3 linked regions of the Sagittula sp. P11 genome follow. The protein of the gene in region 1 binds, or shares a complex with, the protein of each later gene. Links are inferred from orthologs where the notes say so. Each region holds a gene or a part of one and is shown on either strand. Other genes may lie near its edges.

Region 1 (7,721 bases):
TTCGGCGGTGGCGTGACGGAGCAGCGCGGGCCGCTGGTGCCGAGCATCGGTTACGCCGAAGGTGTCGTCACCTACATCGCCGCTGTCGCGGACGTCCCGCGCGTGCGCTTCGGTGAACTCGACATCTTTGCCGCCCCGCCGAACGAGGTGCTCGCCGCGCTCGAAGAGGCCAACGGCGCCCCGCCGGGCCTGACCTTCGACACGCTGGAGTTCGTGGCGCTGAATGTCTCGTGCACCGGGTACTACTTCCCGCGGGAGGATCGCCTTTTCGACCGGGACCGCGACGACCAGGACGACCGGGTGATGATCCTGCGCGCGCCGGGCACGCGGGTCGTGGTGCCGGGGGTCGATCCGGTGCCGATCAGTTTCCTCTGAGCCCGCTCCGCCCTCCGGGTTTCGGTTCGACAGTGCCCCTGTCCGTGTTAGGAGGGCCACACCGAGAGAACCGAGGAAGCACCGATGCCCAATGATACACGCCTGCTGGCCGTACTGATCGACGGGGACAACACCTCCCCGAAATATGCGAGGGCGCTTTTCGACGAGATCGCCTCGCTGGGCGAGGCCTCCGTCCGACGGGTCTACGGCGATTTCGGCAGCCAGCAGATGAACGGCTGGAGCCGGGTCACCGCGGAATACGGCCTTGTGCCGCTGCACTCGCCCGCGAACACCGTGGGCAAGAACGCCTCTGACATCTCGCTGGTGATCGACGCCATGGACCTGATGCACACCGAGCGGTTCGACGGCTTCGTGCTGGTCAGCTCGGATTCGGACTTCACCCGGCTGGCGAGCCGGATCCGCGAACAGGGCCTCGATGTCTACGGCATGGGGATGCAGAAGACGCCTGACGCTTTCCGCAAGGCCTGCAAGCGTTTCATCTACCTCGAGAACATCGACAGCGCGCCGGAAGAATCGAAGGACATCAAGACCGACAAGCGGCCGATGACGGAGGCGCGCGACCTGATCTTCAAGGCGATGGATTCGATCGACGGCGACGACGACTGGTACAAGCTGGGTGACATCGGGCAGGTCATCACCGCGGCCAACCCCGACTTCGACACCCGGACATACGGCAAGCGCAAGCTGTCGGACCTCGTGAAGGCGCTCAAGGTGTTCGAGACCCGGAACTCCGCCAGCCAGCTGCTGGTGCGGCGCGTCGACTGAGGGGCAGGCGGCGCAAAGCCCCGCCCTGCAGGGCGTCAGAGCGGGGTGGTGGCCACGAGCGCGATGATCGCCGAGACGGTCAGGATCGACGCCGCGGTCGAGATCAGGATCGAGGCAGAGACCCGCTGTGGCGCGATGCCGTAGTGCTGCGCCAGGATGAAGACGTTGCCCGCGACGGGCAGCGCCGCCGCCGACACGGCGACCGACGCGCGGTAGGCGTCGACCGGGAAGAACAGGTAGACGCCCAGTCCGACGAACAGCGGGTGCAGGATCAGCTTGGCAAACGACAGCCAGGCCGCGATCTGCAGCCGCTCTGCCGACTTGGACGCGAGCGAGGCGCCGATGGCGAACAGCGCCCCCGGCGTCGCCGCCGCGCCCAACGTCGAAAAGAAGCTGTCCAGCACGTCATGCAGCCCCAGCCCGGTGGCCGACACCATGAGCCCGGCGGCGATGGAGACGATCATCGGGTTCTTCAGCAGCCCGACCGCCAGCTTCTGGAAGATGCGCAGCGACATGGACCCTTCCCGCGCCGCCGTGACGATCAGGGTCAGCGCCGAGGAAAAGACGATCAGGTCGATGGACAGGATCAGGATGATCGGGCCCACCGCCTCCTGTCCCAGCAGCAGCGCCAGCATGGGCACGCCGAGGAAGCCGGTGTTGCCGATGGCCGCGCATTGCGCCTCGATCGCGGCGGTCTGGGTGTCCAGCCCGCGCGCGAAGGCGATCAGCATACCGATGGCGTAGGTGACGCCCGTGCCCCAGAGATACGCGGACGCCAGCCGGGGTTCGAAGATCTCGTCGAAGGACAGGTTGGCCGAGAACCGGAACAGCATCGCCGACAATGCGAAGTAGAAGACGAACTTCGTCAGGTGCGCGCTCGCTTCCTCCGAGAAGAAGCGGATGCGCGCGGCCCCGTAGCCAAGACCGATCAGGCCGAAGAAAGGTAACGTCTTGAGGAAGATCGCCAGCATGATCGTTCGATAGCACGGGGGGCGGTGGCGTCAATCCGCGCCGGCCTTGCGGCGTATCAAGGCGCGCCCGGGGCAGGGTCGGAGGATCCTCCGGTCTGATGCGATCCCGCAGGCGCGCCGCGACGACACGCCTACTGTCCCTCTCCATCGAAGTGACGGAGCGGAGTCGTTGACAGGATGGGGGTGGGCGCGGGATCATTCCCGGCATGACACCGGGAAAAGCCTACCTGACGAGCGAGGAGATTCGGGCGCTGTCGCAGCGGTCCGACGCCTGGGGTCTGGCGCTTGTGGCGCACGCCTGGGCGCTGATCCTCGGCAGCGTCTGGCTGTTCACCCTGTGGCCCAATCCCCTGACCTTCGTGCTTGCGGTGATCGTCATCGGTTCGCGTCAACTGGGGCTGGCGATCCTGATGCACGAGGCGGCGCACAACGCCCTGTTCAGGACACGCGCCTGGAACGAATGGGCGGGGGCGTGGCTGTGCGGGCGACCGATCCTCGCCGATCTGGCCAGCTACCGGCATTACCACCTGATGCACCACCGGCACACGCAGACCGACAAGGACCCCGACCTGAAGCTCTCGGCGCCGTTCCCGACCACGCGCGCCTCTCTGCGCCGCAAGCTGATCCGCGATCTGACCGGGCAGACCGGCATCAGGCAGCGTGCAGCCCAGATCGCCTTTGCCTTCCGCCTCGCCGGAGAGACGGAGGGCGTGTCGAGCCAGGACCTCGCGCAGGCGTTCAGTGGGCCTGTGCTGGGCAAGGCCCTGATCGTCAACGCCGTCCTGTTCGCGCTGTTCTGGGCGCTGTTCGGCTGGTGGACGTGGTTCGCCTTCTGGCTCCTGCCGCTGCTGACGTGGTTCCAGCTTGTCCTCAGGGTGCGCAACATCGCCGAACACGGCGCGGTCGAGAAGTCCGAGGACCCATTGCGCAACACCCGGACCACACTTGCCGGACCTCTGGAACGGCTGCTGGTCGCGCCCTACTGGGTCAACTATCATCTGGAGCATCACCTGGTGATGCACGTTCCGGCCTACAGGCTGCCGATGCTTCACCGCATGCTGCGCGACAAGGGGCTGGGCGAACGGATGACACAGGCAAACGGCTATCTCGACGTGCTCCGGCAGGCGAGCGCGCGAGGTTGATGAAGCGCGAAAGCTACGCGCCCCACGCGGTCCTCACCCTGCCCACATTCCACCGCTGCGAGCTGTGGCGGCTGGTGCTGGGACTTGTGCTCGCGACCGTCATCATGTTCGGGCTGACGCGGGGCATCATCGCGCTCATCAGCGGCATCGTCGGCCCGGATCGGTTCCCGGCGGTGTTGAGCATGATCACCTCCGGGCGGGACCCATGGGGGCTTCTGGCGCAACTGTCGCTGATGGGGGCCATGGGCATCGGCGCCATCGTCGTGGCCGAAACCCTGCACGGACGCACTGCCGGCAGCCTGTTCGGTCCGGCGCGGCTGTTCTGGCCACAGTTCCTGCGGGTCGCGGCCGTACTGGTGGCGCTGAACGTCGTGATCGCGCTGCTGCCGCCCTGGCCGCTGCAGATGGCGTCGGAGCCGGGCCTGCCGCCCGGGCAGTGGCTGGCGCTGCTGCCACTGACGATCGGCGCGCTGCTGGTCCAGACCGCATCGGAAGAGGTGCTGTTCCGCGGCTATTTCCAGAGCACGCTGGCCGCGAGGGTGAAATGGCCTGCCGTCTGGCTGATCCTGCCCTCGCTGGCCTTCGGCCTGGGGCACTATGCGCCGGACGTCTGGGGCAGCAATGCGGTGCCCATCGCGCTGTGGGCCGTGGCCTTCGGTCTGGCCGCCGCCGACCTGACGGCGCGGTCGGGCAGCCTTGGCCCCGCCATCGCCTTTCACCTCGTCAACAACTTCGTGGCCATCGGCGTGATGTCCCTGCAGGGCGACCTCTCGGGCCTGGCGCTGACGAAGCTGCCCTACGGGCCGGAGGACGAGGCGGCACTGGCCGCGATCCTGCCTGTCGACCTTGCAACGCTCTTCGTAAGCTGGCTCGCCGCGCGTCTCGCCTTACGCGTATAGAATTGATAGTTTCCCGCATTGGTGGTATCCTTCGGTTCGGCGCATAGCCGTTTATTTTGAACCGGACGGATTGAAACCATGAGACATTTCAAGGGGGTGGCCCGCGTGGCTGCCGTGCTTTTCCCTGTGCTTCTGCCATGTGCGGCCTTGGCGCAGGACAACTTCCACAACAGGATGGAGCGGGCGATCTCCGACTTCCTCGCCACGCCTGCCGAGGATCGCAAGCAGATCGTGCTCGACAACGGCAGCGTCATGATCCCGCCGGAGTTGCGCGCGGACGTGCGCTTTGGCTTCCAGAAGCGGATGACGCTGTCCGGACATGGCGTGCTGTTCGACATCGAGGGCCAGCGTGTCACCCTGTCGGAGCGGGACATGACCGAAATCGCCGAGGAGATGCTGGGCGTCGTCCGGGCAGAGGACCCGGAGAAACCGGTGCTGGAGCGCGAGGCGGAGGCGCAACTGAAACAGATCCTCGACCGCGGGCTGGAGATGCGCCGGCGCGGCGAGCTGAAAGGGCCGGAGGCGGTGCTGCTCGACCTTGAGCTGGTGCGCGCGATGGCCCACCGTCTGCCGGACGAACTGCGGTCGGGATACCTCTGGCGGGTGGATTTCATCCGCGACGAGATGGTCCGTCAGAAGTTGGTCGAGCCGAAACTGCTGACCAACTTCGTGATCATCGTGGAGATCAATGACTGGATCATCCGGTGGTTCCTGCGGACCGACTACATGCGCGAATGCGCCGCCGCCGGGGTGCCGGTGCCGCCGGACTTCGCGCTGACCGGAACGGCGTGGCGCGAACAGGGAGGCCTGTCCACGAACCTGCTCTCACCCGGCGCCGTGGCCAATGTCTGGACGTGGAACGTCACGGGCAAGCGCGGCGCCTGCGTGGCCCTGCCGCGCGGAACAGGCGGGCCGGGGAGCCTTGCCGGGATAATCTGCCAGTCGGCCGAGACCGGCAACGCCTGCTTCTGGGACAACATCCGGCGTTCCGACAACCAGCGCGTGCCATGGGCAACGGAGACGCTGGTGATCCGGGACCTGAAGGACGGCAGCGAACTGTCGGAAACCTGCCCGGCCTGTCACAAGGGCAACAACGTCTTCCTCGTGTCGCCCGACGATCCGACGTGGTGCAAGCTGCTGCGCGGCGGGCAGGGCGGATCGGGATGTTCGGCGGTGAACGGTCCGGGCTCTGCCGGGTTCACGCTGGCGGTGGAGGCGGAGGTCAACACGGTCAACGTCCCCAATACCTCGATCCGGCATTCGCGCTACGCGCCTTACAGCGGCACCCCGGCGCGGCCGGGCTGGGTGAACACCGAAGGTGTCGGCTGCGGCGGGGTCTGCCACCTCGGATCGGGGGGCAGCTTCAACCTGCCGCCCATGCCGCCAAGCTGCGGCGTAGACTGCTACTGACCGGAACGGGGGCGGCGCAGAGCCCCGCCCTACAGGCCGTCGCGCGTGCCGGATTGGCTTGCGCGGCGGCCCTTTCACGGCGCCCGCGAACCGGACGCCATCCGAGGGGAAGATTGCAATTCGTCGCAGCGGGGCATAAGTCACGCGCAAACGATGAACTCGGGGCTTCCATGAACTGGATCACCAACTACGTCCGTCCGCGCATCAATTCGATCTTCTCCCGCCGGGAAGTCCCGGAGAACCTGTGGTCGAAGTGCGAAAGCTGCGGAACGATGCTGTTTCACCGCGAGATCAGCGACAACCTGAACGTCTGCACCAACTGCGGCCACCACATGCACATCACGCCGCGTGACCGCTTTCACGCGCTGTTCGACGGTGGCATCTACGCCGAGGTGGCCGTGCCGGAACCGATGGCCGACCCGCTGCACTTCCGAGACTCCAAGCGCTACCCCGACCGGGTGCGCGCCGCGCAGAAAGGCACAGGCGAGAAGGAGGCCATGCTGGTCGGCGCTGGCGAGATCGGGCGCACGCCCGTGGTCTGTGCCGCGCAGGACTTCAGCTTCATGGCCGGGTCGATGGGCATGTACGTCGGCAATGCCATCGTCGCCGCTGCCGAAGAGGCGGTGAAGCTGGGCCGCCCGCTGATCCTGTTCTCGGCCGCGGGCGGTGCGCGCATGCAGGAGGGTATCCTGAGCCTCATGCAGATGCCGCGCACCACCGTCGCCGTGCAGATGCTGAAGGAGGCCGGGCTGCCGTATATCGTCGTCCTGACCCATCCGACCACCGGCGGGGTGACGGCTTCCTACGCGATGCTGGGCGACGTGCAGATCGCCGAACCCGGCGCGCTTATCTGCTTTGCCGGCCCGCGCGTGATCGAGCAAACCATCCGCGAGAAGCTGCCCGAAGGCTTCCAGCGCGCCGAGTACCTGCTGGAACACGGCATGCTCGACCGGGTGACCGACCGCCGCGACATGCGCGAGGAGCTGATCGTGTTGTGCCGCCTGCTGATGAAGATGCCGCCGCCGACGTGGGGCGATCTTCCGGCCCCGGGGCCAGAGGACATGGTGCGGGAGCCGAACGCGGCTCTGGACAACACCAAGGCGTGAGACCGGGCTGAACGCCCCTTTCGAGGATGTGAAAGAGATGGGTCAGGGCTCTGACGTGATACTGGAGCGCCTGATGGCGCTGCATCCCAAGGTCATCGACCTCGTTCTGGACCGGGTCTGGCGCCTGCTCGAGGCGCTGGGGCATCCGGAGCGCGACCTGCCCCCCGTGATCCATCTTGCCGGGACCAACGGCAAGGGGTCGACCCAGGCGATGATCCGCGCCGGGCTGGAGGCCGAGGGCAAGCGCGTCCACGCCTATACCTCTCCGCATCTCGTCCGGTTCCATGAACGTATCCGTCTGGCCGGGACGCTGATCACCGAAGACGCGCTGGCCGCGGTTCTGGACGAATGCGAGGCCGCCAATGGCGGCGCGCCGATCACCTATTTCGAGATCACGACCTGCGCCGCGCTTCTGGCCATGGCCCGCACGCCCGCCGATTTCACCCTGCTTGAGACCGGCCTCGGCGGACGCCTCGACGCGACGAACGTCGTCGAGAAGCCGGAACTGACGATCATCACGCCGATCTCGATGGATCACGAAAGCTTTCTTGGCGACACGCTGGCGAAGATCGCGGGCGAGAAGGCCGGGATCCTGAAACGCGGCGTGCCCTGCGTCGTCGGTCCGCAACCGGACGAGGCAATGGACGTGATCGAGGCACGGGCGCAAGCACTGGGTGCACCGCTTCTGGCCTACGGCCAGCAGTGGCACGCCTGGGAAGAGCGGGGACGTCTGGTCTATCAGGATGAAACCGGCCTGCTGGACCTGCCTATGCCGAACCTGCCCGGCGCACATCAGGTGCAGAACGCAGGCGCGGCCCTGGCGGCCTTGCGGCATCTCGGCGCCGGAGAGGCGGCACATGAAGCGGCCGTGACGCAAGCCTATTGGCCCGCACGTATGCAGAGGCTGCGGCATGGGCCGGACCTCGACAGCTTGCCGGGGATCGAGCTTTGGCTCGACGGCGGCCACAACCCGGCCGCCGGAGAAGCCATCGCCGCGCATCTCGCACGCCTGCCGGACCGCCCGACGTGGCT
Region 2 (5,634 bases), 1.2 Mb from region 1 along the record:
AAGATCAAGCCAATCCTCGACGCACGCCAACCGGAGACCCAGCTCGGGTCGCCGCAACCGCCCTCATCGTTCTGGAACACTGCGCAAGGCAAACCCGATCCGCGCAACCATAACGCGCCGCCATCGATCATGCAGATCAAGATCAGCCAGATGCTGAACGATCAGGCGACGGAACATGCGGCCGGGCAGCCGGACGAGACGACGGAGGACAAGCCGGAAGTGGCCGTCGCCGCCACCGGCGCCCCCCGTCCCGCGCCCGAAGCCGCGAAGGCCAATGCGTCCGAGCACGCGATCCTGCCGTTCCCGAACCGGGAACCCGAGAAAGGCGAGGAGACCGCGCTCATGCTGCCGCAGATGCCCGAGCCGCCCGCAAGACCCGCACCGCGGGAGATCGAGGTCAAGGAGGCGCGGCCCAGCCAGGCTCAGGCGGGTTACGGCGACGCGGCCAGCATGTCGCGCAAAGATGTCTTCAGCACCTTGCCATAGTTGTTCTTCGGCAATTCCTCGACCGCGAAGTAGGCTTTGGGCCGCTTGAACCGCGCGATGCGGTCCAGGCAATGTGCGTCCAGCGCGGCCACGTCCAGCGCGCCACGGCTGACCACGAAGGCCACCACGTCTTCGCCCCATTCAGGATGCGGTCGCCCCAGAACGGCGACCTCAAGCACGTCCTCATGTTCCAGCAAGGCCTCCTCGACCTCGCGCGGGTAGATGTTGGTGCCTCCGGAAATGATCAGGTCCTTCGAACGGTCCTTCAGCGTGACGTAACCGTCCGCGTCCATGCTGCCCAGGTCGCCGGTGCACAGCCATCCATCCCTGAGCGTCTTCGCCGTGGCCTCCGGGTTACGCCAGTACCCCGGCATGACCACGTCGCCGCGCACGAGGATTTCACCGATCTCGCCCGGTTCGGAGGCGCCGTCGATGCGCACCTCCACCACGGATTGCGCCCGCCCGACAGAACCCAGCCGCGACCGCCAGTCCGGGTGGCTCCGGTCGCTCACTTCGCCCTTGGTCAGCGCGGTGATCCCCATCGGGCATTCGCCCTGCCCGTAGATCTGCGCGAAGACCGGACCGAAGGTTTCGGTGGCCTCGAGGATGTCGGACAGGTACATCGGCCCACCGGCGTAGACGATCGTCTTCAGCCCCTCGCCGCTGCGGTGCGCTTCGCGCGCGTGGCGGGTCAGGCGCTGGACCATCGTCGGCGCCATAAACATGTGCGCCCGTCCGAAATGCGCCGCCAGATCGAGGGTTTCTCCCGCATCGAAGCCGCCCGAGGCCGGGAAGACGTGACGCGCGCCGGCGCGGACATGAATCAGGCTGTAAAGCCCGGCACCGTGGCTGAGGGGCGCCGCGTAGATCGTCGCATCCCCGGCCTCCACCCGTTCGAGATCGGCCTGATAGCTCAGCGACATGGTCATCAGCATCCGGTGCGTGATCATCACGCCCTTGGGGCGCCCCGTGGTGCCGGAGGTGTAGAACAGCCAGGCAAGGTCATCCGGCGCGCGGGCCACTGTCGGCAGAGGCGTGGCAAAGAGTGCGTCCCACTCCGGCGATCCGGCCGCCACGACGGGCACCCCGGTCACATCGGTCAGCGCACCGGCCAGCGAGGACGTGGCCAGCGCAAGGCAGGTGCCGGAATTCCCGATGATCCAGGCTGCCTCTCGCGCGTGGAGCTTGGCGTTGATCGGCACCACAACGGCGCCCGCACGCCAGACGGCGAAGAGCGCCACGAGGTACTGCGGGGTGTTCTTCATGAAGATCGCCACGCGGTCGCCCGGAACCAACCCGCGCGCCGCCAGCCCGCCAGCCAGCGCCGCCACCGCCGACTCGAAGCTGCCGTAGTCCGAAACGCAGTCCGTGCCGTCGAAAAGCGCGCCGCGCCCGGGGTCCCCGGCGGCGGCCCGGGTCAGCCATTCCGCTATGTTCATGCCCGATCCTCCCTGCCCCTGATCCAAACATTAAGCGCCGAGCCGCGCAATCTGCGCCGGCGTCGCTTTTCACCGCCGCAAACCTCACCTATAAGCGCTGACAGCCTGCGCGGACCAAAGGCGCGGGCGCCATCGGCATTGGCAGCGGCATGAGCACGGCACGAGGACGGCATGAGCAAGAACACCCACGAGACAGACGTGGCCTTCATCAAGGCCCTGGCGGAGGTCCTTCAGGAAAACGACCTGACCGAGCTGGAAGTCAAACGGGAGTACGGCGAGGACGACAGCCTGAACGTCCGCGTGTCGCGCGCGGCACCGGCGGTGACCTACGCAGCCCCGGCGCCCGCCGCGGCCCCTGCCCCGGCAGCCGCCGCAGCGCCCGCAGCACCTGCCGCCGCGGCGGAACTGCCGGAAGACCCGGCGGCGCATCCCGGCGCGGTGACCTCTCCCATGGTCGGCACGGTCTACATGCAGCCCGAACCGGGCGCGCCGTCGTTCATCTCGGTGGGCGCGCAGGTCAAGGAAGGCGATACGCTCCTGATCGTCGAAGCGATGAAGACCATGAACCACATCCCGGCCCCCCGCGCCGGCACCGTCAAGCGCATCCTCGTCGAGGACGGCGCACCCGTGGAATACGGCGCCCCGCTGGTCATCCTCGAATAAACCCAAGAGGAACAGCATGTTCGACAAGATACTCATCGCCAACCGCGGCGAGATTGCGCTCCGCGTCATCCGGGCCTGCCGCGAGATGGGCATTCCCTCCGTCGCCGTGCACTCCACCGCGGATGCCGACGCGATGCACGTCCGTATGGCAGATGAAACCATCTGCATCGGTCCCGCACCGTCGCCCGACAGCTACCTGTCGATCCCGGCGATCATCTCGGCCTGCGAAGTGACCGGCGCCACGGCGATTCACCCAGGCTACGGTTTCCTTTCCGAGAACGCCCGCTTCGTGCAGATCGTCGAAGACCACGACCTGACCTTCATCGGGCCGTCGGCGCAGCACATCTCGATGATGGGCGACAAGATCACCGCCAAGGACACCGCGAAGGCGCTGGGGATTCCCTGCGTGCCCGGGTCCGCGGGCGGCGTGCCCACGGTCGACGACGCCAAGAAGATCGGGGCGGAGTTCGGCTATCCGGTCATCATCAAGGCCACCGCCGGCGGCGGCGGTCGCGGCATGAAGGTCGCGGCGGACGAGACGCAGATGGAACGCGCCTACCAGACCGCGCGGGCCGAGGCGAAAGCCGCCTTCGGCAACGACGAGGTCTACATCGAGAAATACCTGCAGAAGCCGCGCCACATCGAGATCCAGGTGTTCGGCGACGGTCAGGGCGGCGGTGTCCACCTCGGCGAACGAGACTGTTCGCTGCAGCGTCGTCACCAGAAGGTCTTTGAAGAGGCGCCCGGCCCCTGCATCACCCCCGAAGAGCGCGCACGGATCGGCAAGATCTGCGCCGACGCAATCTCGGAAATGGGCTATCGCGGCGCGGGCACCATCGAGTTCCTCTACGAGGACGGCGAGTTCTACTTCATCGAGATGAACACGCGTCTCCAAGTGGAGCATCCAGTGACGGAGGCGATCTTCGGTGTCGACCTCGTGCGCGAACAGATCCGCGTCGCAGCCGGTGAGAAGCTGTCCTTCACCCAGGACGAGCTGACGATCAACGGCCACGCCATCGAGGTCCGGATCAACGCGGAGAAGCTGCCGGAATTCCGGCCCTCGCCCGGGACGATCTCGCACTTCCATGCGCCCGGCGGGCTTGGCGTGCGGATGGATTCCGCGCTGTATGACGGCTACCGCATCCCGCCCTACTACGACAGCCTGATCGGCAAGCTGATCGTGCATGGCCGCGACCGGCCCGAGGCTCTGGCCCGGCTGAACCGCGCGCTGGGTGAGCTGATCGTCGACGGCGTCGACACCACGGTGCCGCTGTTCCACGCGCTGCTGCGGGAAAAGGACATTCACACGGGCGCCTACAACATCCACTGGCTGGAGAAATGGCTGGAGTCCGGCGGTCTTAAGTGATCGCGTGATACCAGAGGCCGCCCCCGGGGCGGCCTTTCTGCTTGAAGCCGACTGTTGCCCGCGCAGTTCCCGTTGCCGCCAACACCCGTTTGCCGCGCCCCCGGCGATCCGTTACCGTTGTCGACACACCTCGTCGCTTGCCCGCGGATCATGACCGTCACTCCGGACCTCCTGTTGCACGCCTATCGTTCCGGCATCTTCCCGATGGCCGAACGCCACGACGATCCGGAGATCTTCTGGGTCGATCCCCGCCGTCGGGGCGTCTTGCCGATCCGGCAGTTCCACATCTCGCGCAGCCTCGCCAAACGCCTGAAACGGGAAGATTATTCCGTGACGCTGAACGCCTGCTTCGGCGGGGTGATCGACGGCTGTGCCGACCGGTCGGAGACCTGGATCAACACCGAAATCCGCCTGCTTTACGAAGAGCTGTTCGACATGGGCCATGCCCATTCGCTGGAGGTCTGGTCGAGGGGGGCGCTGGTGGGCGGCGTCTATGGCGTGTCGGTGGGCGGTGCCTTCTGCGGCGAAAGCATGTTCTCGCGGATCACCGACGCCTCCAAGATCGCGCTGGCCTGGCTGACCGACCTTCTGGGCCGGACGGGTTACACCCTGTTCGACACGCAGTTCCTGACGCCCCACCTCGCGACGCTCGGCGCGACAGAGATCACCCGGTCTGAGTACCGGCACCTGCTGGCCCGGGCGCTGATGGAGGACGCCGACCTGACGCGGGCGCCGCTGGCCTCAAGCGGGGCGGAGGTTGTGGCGCGTAATGCGGCCAACCGGGCGGAGCGGTCCGTTTCCTGAAGCGGAGGGCAGCCCCCTGCCCGTCACTCCGTCGTGCAGCGCAGGACCCAGACGTCGTAACGCGGGTGATCGAGCGGGAAGAGCGCAGGCGACGAGGCCACCATCCACCCTTCGAACACCGGCTGGGCGACGCCCGCCTCGCGGATGGTGAGGAAGGCATAGGCATTGCCGGACGGGTCGCCGACCGGGTAGCGGCATTCGCGCAGCACGACCTCCAGGAGGCCCATGACATGGCTTTCGCCGTTGCGCAGGGTGAAGTCCGCCACCTTGGCGTTCAGCTTGTCGAGGCCGCGCAGAACGGCGCCTGTGCCGGCATTGACCTCTTCCTGTGCCTGCACCGCGCCGCCGAGGCACAGCGCCGCCAGTGCGGTCGCCAGAAAGGCCTTCCGGAATGTCATTCTTCGTTCCCTCCGCCGACGTACTTCAGCAGCAGTGACAGCAGGCTGACGGAGCCCTGGGTGTCGAGGATCTCGTCCCCGGCGGCAAAGAAGAACGGCGAGCCACCCGGCGAGATTTCCACGTAGTTGCCGCCAAGCAGCCCTTCGGACGCGATGATGATCGCACTGTCGTCGGGGATCTGGATGCCGTCTTCGACCGTCACCACCGTGTCGGCGCGGTAGGTCGTCGGATTGAGGGCGATGTCGGTGACGGTTCCCACCTTCACCCCGGCCAGCCGGACGTCGGTGCCGACGGTCACGCCCTCGATCGAACGGAAGGAGGCGGTCAGGTCATAGCCCGTACCGCCAAGCGAATAGCCCGTGCTCTGGATCGTGTAGACGCCGAAGGCCAGCGCGCCGGCCAGAACCGCCGCGCCCAGCGTGACTTCGCCGGCGGAATGGCTCATTCCGGGCTCCAGGCCTCGTAGTCCTGACGCTC
Region 3 (5,749 bases), 830 kb from region 1 along the record:
CCGGGCAGTGGATGGAGGACCTCGGCCGGCCACTGGAGCGGGCGAAGATGGCCTTTGCCGGACCGGCGGTGCTGGTGGAGCACATGGACGCGCTCTACCTCGACGCCGCCGAGATGGACTTCCTGAAGAAGGCGGTGGAGGGCGGCTGGGCCGAGACGGCGCGCGACCTGCTGCTGCGCCGGACCTTCCGCAACGACCTGTTCCACCGCGGCGCGATGCGGATGCCCGGCCCGGCCATGGTGGCCGCGATGCGCGACCTTAAGGTGGTGGCCTGGGACGAGGCGCTCGACATGGGCACGCATCCCTCGGTCGGCGATCAGCTGAAGCGCGGTTTGCCCGATGACGTGCTGGCCGGGCTGAAGCAGGTGGCCGGGGACGGCGGGCGGACCTTCGGCGACTGCATGGCGGCACTGGACGTGGACACGCCACAGGCCTTCCAGGCGGTGATGACGGCCTACGTGTCGGGCGCGCTTCTGGACCTGCGGCCCGAGGCCCAGCGACAGGCCGCGCAGGACGGCTGCGACGGGTTCAACGCCGCGATGCTGCGCCGCCTGAAGGCCCGCAAGCCGATGCCGGGCTTCGTGTCGCCCGCCTGGGGCGGCCCGATCCAGTTCGGGGTGAAGGCGCATCGCGCGGTCGTCGCGGGCGAGGCGGAGGACAGCTTTGGCCTGAAGGACCGGCTTGCGACGCTGGGGATCACGGTCTGACGGCGGTCAGGTGCGCCCGTCCTTACGCCCGCCGGTCCTCAGGCCCGCCAGTCCTCAAGCCCGCATGTCCTTGGGCGAGCCCATCACCACGTAGGTCGTCAGCCGGTCCACCTGTGGCAGCGCGCCGAGGATCTCCGTGTGGAAATGCTTGTAGGCGGTCAGGTCCGCGACCTCGACCCGCAGGAGATACTCCACCGCGCCGGTGATGTTGTGGCATTCGACCACCTGCGGGGCGGCGGTCATCGCGCGCTCGAACGCCTCCTGCGAGGCCTTGGTGTGCTGGTTCAGCCCGACCGAGAGGTAGGCCACGAACCCCGTCCCCGTCTTGCCGGGATCGAGCACGGCGCGATAGCCCGCGATCACGCCCGCCTTCTCCAGCGCCTGGGTGCGGCGCAGGCAGGCAGAGGGCGACAGCCCCACCCGTTCCGCCAGCATGAGGTTGGACAGGCGGCCATCGGCCTGAAGCTCGCGCAATATCCTGCGGTCGATGTGGTCAAGTTCGGTCATGGATTGCGTGATAACACGTTCCGCGCGGCATTTCGCAATTTCATGGCGCGGCGATTGCGTCAGAGTTGCGCCAAAGCCGCACGACCCGGAAGCGCCCCGCCATGACCTTCGACATCCTCCCCGCCCTCGCGGGCTTTGCCGCCGCCTCCTTGTTCACACCGGGGCCGAACAACCTGATGCTGGTCGCCTCGGGCGCCAACTTCGGCATCCGCCGGACGCTGCCGCACCTGTCGGGCGTGGTGCTGGGGTTCCCGCTGATGATCGTGCCGGTGGGCCTGGGGGCGATGCGGCTCTTCGATCTCTGGCCGCCCGCCTACACGGTGCTGAAGACGCTGGCCGTGGTCTACCTGCTGTATCTTGCGTGGAAGATCGCCAACGCCGGAGAGGTCCGGGATGCGGAGGCAGAGGCCCGCCCCATGACCTTCGCGCAGGCGGCGGCCTTCCAGTGGGTCAACCCCAAGGGCTGGAGCATGGCGCTAGGGGCGATCACGCTTTATGCGCCGGGCCGGGACGTGGCCGGGGTGCTGTTCGTGGCGGCGGTCTTCCTGACGCTGGGCATGGTGTCGGGCTTCGTCTGGACCAGCTTCGGCACCGGCATCCGCCGCTGGCTGGCCGACCCGGCGCGCCTGCGATGGTTCAACGTGACCATGGCGGTGCTGCTGGTCGCCGCCATGGTGCCGGTGCTCTTCGGCTGAGACCTTTGCGGGCGCGCCCGGCGCTCAGGCCAAAGGCACGCGGATCTCGGTCAGCAGATCCTCCGGCGCCGTGTCCATGGGATTGTTGAGGTAATACTCGTACGGCGGCCGGTCGGCGGGCAGACGTCCCGAGGCAGGCAGCGCCGTGCCGTAGAGATCGCCCCAGGCGGCGGGCAGCCCGGTGTAGGGCCCGCGCATCGTCAGCACCAGGTGCTCGCCGCCCGGGACATCCACCCGGGTCAGGTCGTCGGGCATCTCGAACCCCTCGGCCACGTCCATCCCGGCGGTGCTGCGCAGTTCCGCCTGCGGCGTGTCCTCCGGGCTGTCGTGGTAGATCCCGACAAGCGCGCGCGCCTGCGGGAACAGCCCCCGCGTGGCGAAGAGGGTGGCAAGGTCGGAAAAGCTCCGCCCGATCTCGTGGTAGGGGCCGCGATGCTCCAGCGCGGCAAGGCGCAGCGCCGGGCAGACGCGCAGTTCGGTCGGGTAGGTGTCGGTCATGTCGGTGACTCCGGTGGGGACGGTCGTGAAGGTCATCGCTTCGGCGGTGCTGCGCCCGGCCTGGCGGAAGGCAGTGGGCGTCATGCCGTAAAGCGCCTTGAACGCTCGCACGAAACTGTCGGCATTGTCGTAGCCGCTGCGGGCGGCGATCCGGTCCACGGGGTCGGTGCCGCGCGTCAGGTCGAAGGCGGCGCGGTGCAGCCGCAACCGGCGGACGGCCTGTGCCGCGGTCTCGCCGGTCATGGCGTGGAAGACCCGCGCGAAGTGGAAGCGCGACATGCCCGCCACCTCGCAGAGCGCATCGAGCGAGAGGTCGCCGTCGGGGTGGTCGGCGATGTGCCGGATCACCCGGCGCAGGCGGGATTCGTAGGACGTGGCAGGCGGCTGGGCGGTCATGGGTGCTCCTTTCGGCGCCACCCTGCACCGGGCGGGGGCGACAAATCTTGCTTTGTTGCGTTCCGCTGTTGCAAGCGCCATATAGCGCCCAGCATCATGGAGGACACCGCATGGCCAACTACCTCGATTTCGAGAAGCCGCTGGCGGAGATCGAAGGCAAGGCGGAAGAACTGCGCGCGATGGCGCGCGAGAACCCCGGCATGGACGTGGAAGCCGAGGCGAAGGCGCTCGACAAGAAGGCCGATGCGCTGCTCAAGGACCTCTACGCCAAGCTGTCGCCCTGGCGGAAGTGCCAGGTCGCGCGCCACCCGGAACGCCCGCACTGCAAGGACTACATCGAGGCGCTGTTCACCGAGTACACGCCGCTGGCCGGCGACCGGAACTTCGCCGACGACCACGCGGTGATGGGCGGGCTGGCGCGGTTCAACGACGAGCCGGTGATGGTGATCGGCCACGAGAAGGGCCATGACACCTCGTCCCGGATCGACCGCAACTTCGGCATGGCCCGGCCCGAGGGCTACCGCAAGGCGGTGCGCCTGATGGACATGGCGGACCGCTTCGGCCTGCCGGTGGTGACGCTGATCGACACGCCCGGCGCCTACCCCGGCAAGGGCGCCGAGGAACGCGGCCAGTCCGAGGCAATCGCCCGGTCGACGGAGAAATGCCTGCAGATCGGCGTGCCGCTGGTGACCGTGGTCATCGGCGAGGGCGGCTCGGGCGGGGCGGTGGCCTTCGCCACGGCGAACCGCGTCGCGATGCTCGAACATTCGGTCTACTCGGTGATCTCGCCCGAGGGCTGCGCCTCGATCCTGTGGAAGGACGCCGAGAAGATGCGCGAGGCCGCGGAGGCGCTGCGCCTGACCGCGCAGGACCTCTACCAGCTGGGCGTCTGCGACCGGATCATCCGCGAACCGAAAGGCGGCGCGCACCGCGACCGCGATGCGGTGCTCGCCTCCGTGGGCGAGGCCATCGCGACCATGCTGAAGGAACTGGGCGGCGCGAAACGCGGCGAACTGGTGCAGGCCCGCCGGGCGAAATACCTGAACATGGGCGCAAAGGGGCTGGCGGCCTGACCGGCCGCCCTCCCGATCCCACCGCCCACTGTTCCTCTCCCCAACAAGGCCGCGCCGGCAGGGCGCGCCCCGCCCCGGCCTCCGCCTGACGAAAGCCGGTGCCCCGCGCACTTTTGCGCGCCCGGACTCCCCGTCCAAAGGCGCACCTCCCCGCGCCAACGCCTCAACGCATCCCGGCACTTCCGCCCACGTGCTGCCCCACACCGCACCGCGCCTCAGCACCCTCACCCTTCCCTGCTTCTTTGCTTCAAAAATACTCCGGGGAGCGCGAGGGGCCGGCCCCTCGCTCCCGTCCGCACCACAGGCGCCACCGCCTGCCCCCTGAAACAATCGCTGGCGCGGACGTGACCCTGCGTCAGCCGTTTGCCCGGTGACAGCGGCCGCGTGCTCGGGTCATATCTCCCCATGGAACTCGTCTTCGCATATGGCGCGGGGCTGCTGACGCTCATCAACCCCTGCGTGGTGCCGGTGCTGCCGATCGTGCTGGCGGGCGCGCTGCAGGCCAGTCCGCGCGGGCCGCTGGCGATGGCGGCGGGGATGTCGCTGTCGTTCGTGATCCTCGGCGTGACCGTCACCGCCTTCGGGCACCTTGTCGGCCTCGACGTGGAGACGATCTCGAAGGCCGGGGCGGTGCTCATGGTGGTCTTCGGGCTGGCGCTGCTGGTGCCGCGGGCGGGGGCCGTGCTGGCCGGGGCCACGGCGGGGATGGCGGCGCGCGCCGACATGCGGATGGACGGTGTCGACCGCAGCGGGCTGCGGGGGCAGTTCCTCGGCGGACTGCTGCTCGGCGCGGTCTGGAGCCCCTGCATCGGCCCGACGCTGGGCGGCGCCATCGCGCTTGCCTCGCAGGGCGAGAGCCTCCTGCGGGTCACGGCGATCATGGCGGCCTTCGCCATGGGCGTCTCCACCCTGATCCTCGGGCTGGCCTACGGCACGCGCGGTGCCATCGGGCGGCACAACGCGACGCTCCGGCGGCTGGCGGTCTCGGCCCGGCCGGTGCTGGGCGTGGTCTTTGCCGCCACCGGGCTGGCGCTCCTCTTCAACCTCCACCATATGGTCGAGGCCTGGCTGATCGGCGTTCTGCCCGGCTGGCTGATCGACCTTTCCGTTTCGCTCTGACCCTTTCCTCCCGACCCTTGCCAAAGGAGTTTCCCATGCACCGCCGCAGCTTCCTGACCCTGACCGCGGGCGCGCTCGCCCTGCCCTTCGCCGCCCGCGCCGCGCTGGAGTACACGCCCGGCCTCACCACCCAGCGGCTCGCCGCCGGAGAGACGCTGTTCCTCGACTTCCGGGCAAGCTGGTGTTCGACCTGCGCCGCCCAGCAGCGCGTCCTGACCGAGCTCAAGCAGGAGAACCCGGCCTACGAGCAGAACATCACCTTCATCGACGTGGACTGGGACATCCACGGCAAGGGCGAACTGTCGCGCATGCTGAACATCCCGCGCCGCTCCACCCTCGTCGTTCTGAAGGGCGAGCGGGAACTGGGCCGTCTCGTCGCGCAGACCGGCAAGGCGGAGATCAAGGCGCTGATGGACACCGCGCTCGGCGCCGCGACCTCCTGATCCGCGCTACAGCACGCTCTCCAGCCCGAGTGACGCGATGAGCCGGTAATACGCGATGGCCACCGCCGCGAAGGCCGCGATCTGGATCAGCTCCCGCTTGAAGGCGTGGGAGTGAAAGAACGCCCGGTCGCGGTGGTGGAGCACGTCCATCAGCTCGTCCCCGATCCGCACCGACAGGAAGGTCCCGGCGGCGGACAGCGCCACGACGCCCCAGTAGGGCCAGGGGTGCACGAGGATCTGGTGGAACAGCCGGGTCAGGACCGTGGTGTCGAAATATGCCGGCGCCAGCAGCAGCGTCGCGCCGACGATGC

What was found.
Region 2: the proteins of accD (region 1) and accC are in contact, whole or in part, in a solved structure (PDB 8UXZ), measured with the Escherichia coli proteins. The link is inferred for Sagittula sp. P11 from one-to-one orthologs.
Region 3: the proteins of accD (region 1) and CDO87_RS13310 are in contact, whole or in part, in a solved structure (PDB 8UXZ), measured with the Escherichia coli proteins. The link is inferred for Sagittula sp. P11 from one-to-one orthologs.

Annotation. Positions count from the first base shown.
Region 1 is NZ_CP021913.1:1,923,067-1,930,787, reverse strand. The notes cover bases 4,890-7,721. They hold accD (acetyl-CoA carboxylase, carboxyltransferase subunit beta), read left to right. Parts: upstream 4,890-5,753; coding sequence 5,754-6,689; downstream 6,690-7,721. Other genes in these bases: CDO87_RS09405 (folylpolyglutamate synthase/dihydrofolate synthase family protein), read left to right, coding at 6,727-7,721; CDO87_RS09415 (hypothetical protein), read left to right, coding at 4,890-5,583. In the rest of the region: CDO87_RS09440 (hypothetical protein), read left to right, coding at 1-375; CDO87_RS09435 (NYN domain-containing protein), read left to right, coding at 460-1,161; CDO87_RS09430 (AEC family transporter), read right to left, coding at 1,197-2,132; CDO87_RS09425 (fatty acid desaturase family protein), read left to right, coding at 2,339-3,274; CDO87_RS09420 (CPBP family intramembrane glutamic endopeptidase), read left to right, coding at 3,274-4,173; more of CDO87_RS09415, read left to right, coding at 4,252-4,889.
Region 2 is NZ_CP021913.1:769,430-775,063, forward strand. What follows is about bases 1,934-4,779. They hold accC (acetyl-CoA carboxylase biotin carboxylase subunit), read left to right. Parts: upstream 1,934-2,604; coding sequence 2,605-3,954; downstream 3,955-4,779. Other genes in these bases: accB (acetyl-CoA carboxylase biotin carboxyl carrier protein), read left to right, coding at 2,097-2,588; aat (leucyl/phenylalanyl-tRNA--protein transferase), read left to right, coding at 4,105-4,758. Also shown: CDO87_RS03745 (hypothetical protein), read left to right, coding at 1-486; CDO87_RS03750 (AMP-binding protein), read right to left, coding at 432-1,925; CDO87_RS03770 (DUF2155 domain-containing protein), read right to left, coding at 4,782-5,156; outer membrane lipid asymmetry maintenance protein MlaD, read right to left, coding at 5,153-5,602; CDO87_RS03780 (NADH:ubiquinone oxidoreductase subunit NDUFA12), read right to left, coding at 5,599-5,634. UniProt on the Escherichia coli protein: This protein is a component of the acetyl coenzyme A carboxylase complex; first, biotin carboxylase catalyzes the carboxylation of the carrier protein and then the transcarboxylase transfers the carboxyl group to form malonyl-CoA.
Region 3 is NZ_CP021913.1:2,752,054-2,757,802, reverse strand. Bases 1,934-4,894 are described here. They hold CDO87_RS13310 (acetyl-CoA carboxylase carboxyltransferase subunit alpha), read left to right. Parts: upstream 1,934-2,913; coding sequence 2,914-3,876; downstream 3,877-4,894. Other genes in these bases: CDO87_RS13305 (cytochrome c biogenesis CcdA family protein), read left to right, coding at 4,282-4,894; CDO87_RS13315 (GyrI-like domain-containing protein), read right to left, coding at 1,934-2,803. Also shown: CDO87_RS13330 (class I SAM-dependent methyltransferase), read left to right, coding at 1-707; CDO87_RS13325 (Lrp/AsnC family transcriptional regulator), read right to left, coding at 762-1,214; CDO87_RS13320 (LysE family translocator), read left to right, coding at 1,316-1,909; more of CDO87_RS13305, read left to right, coding at 4,895-4,995; CDO87_RS13300 (thioredoxin family protein), read left to right, coding at 5,031-5,438; CDO87_RS13295 (hypothetical protein), read right to left, coding at 5,445-5,749. UniProt on the Escherichia coli protein: Component of the acetyl coenzyme A carboxylase (ACC) complex. First, biotin carboxylase catalyzes the carboxylation of biotin on its carrier protein (BCCP) and then the CO(2) group is transferred by the carboxyltransferase to acetyl-CoA to form malonyl-CoA.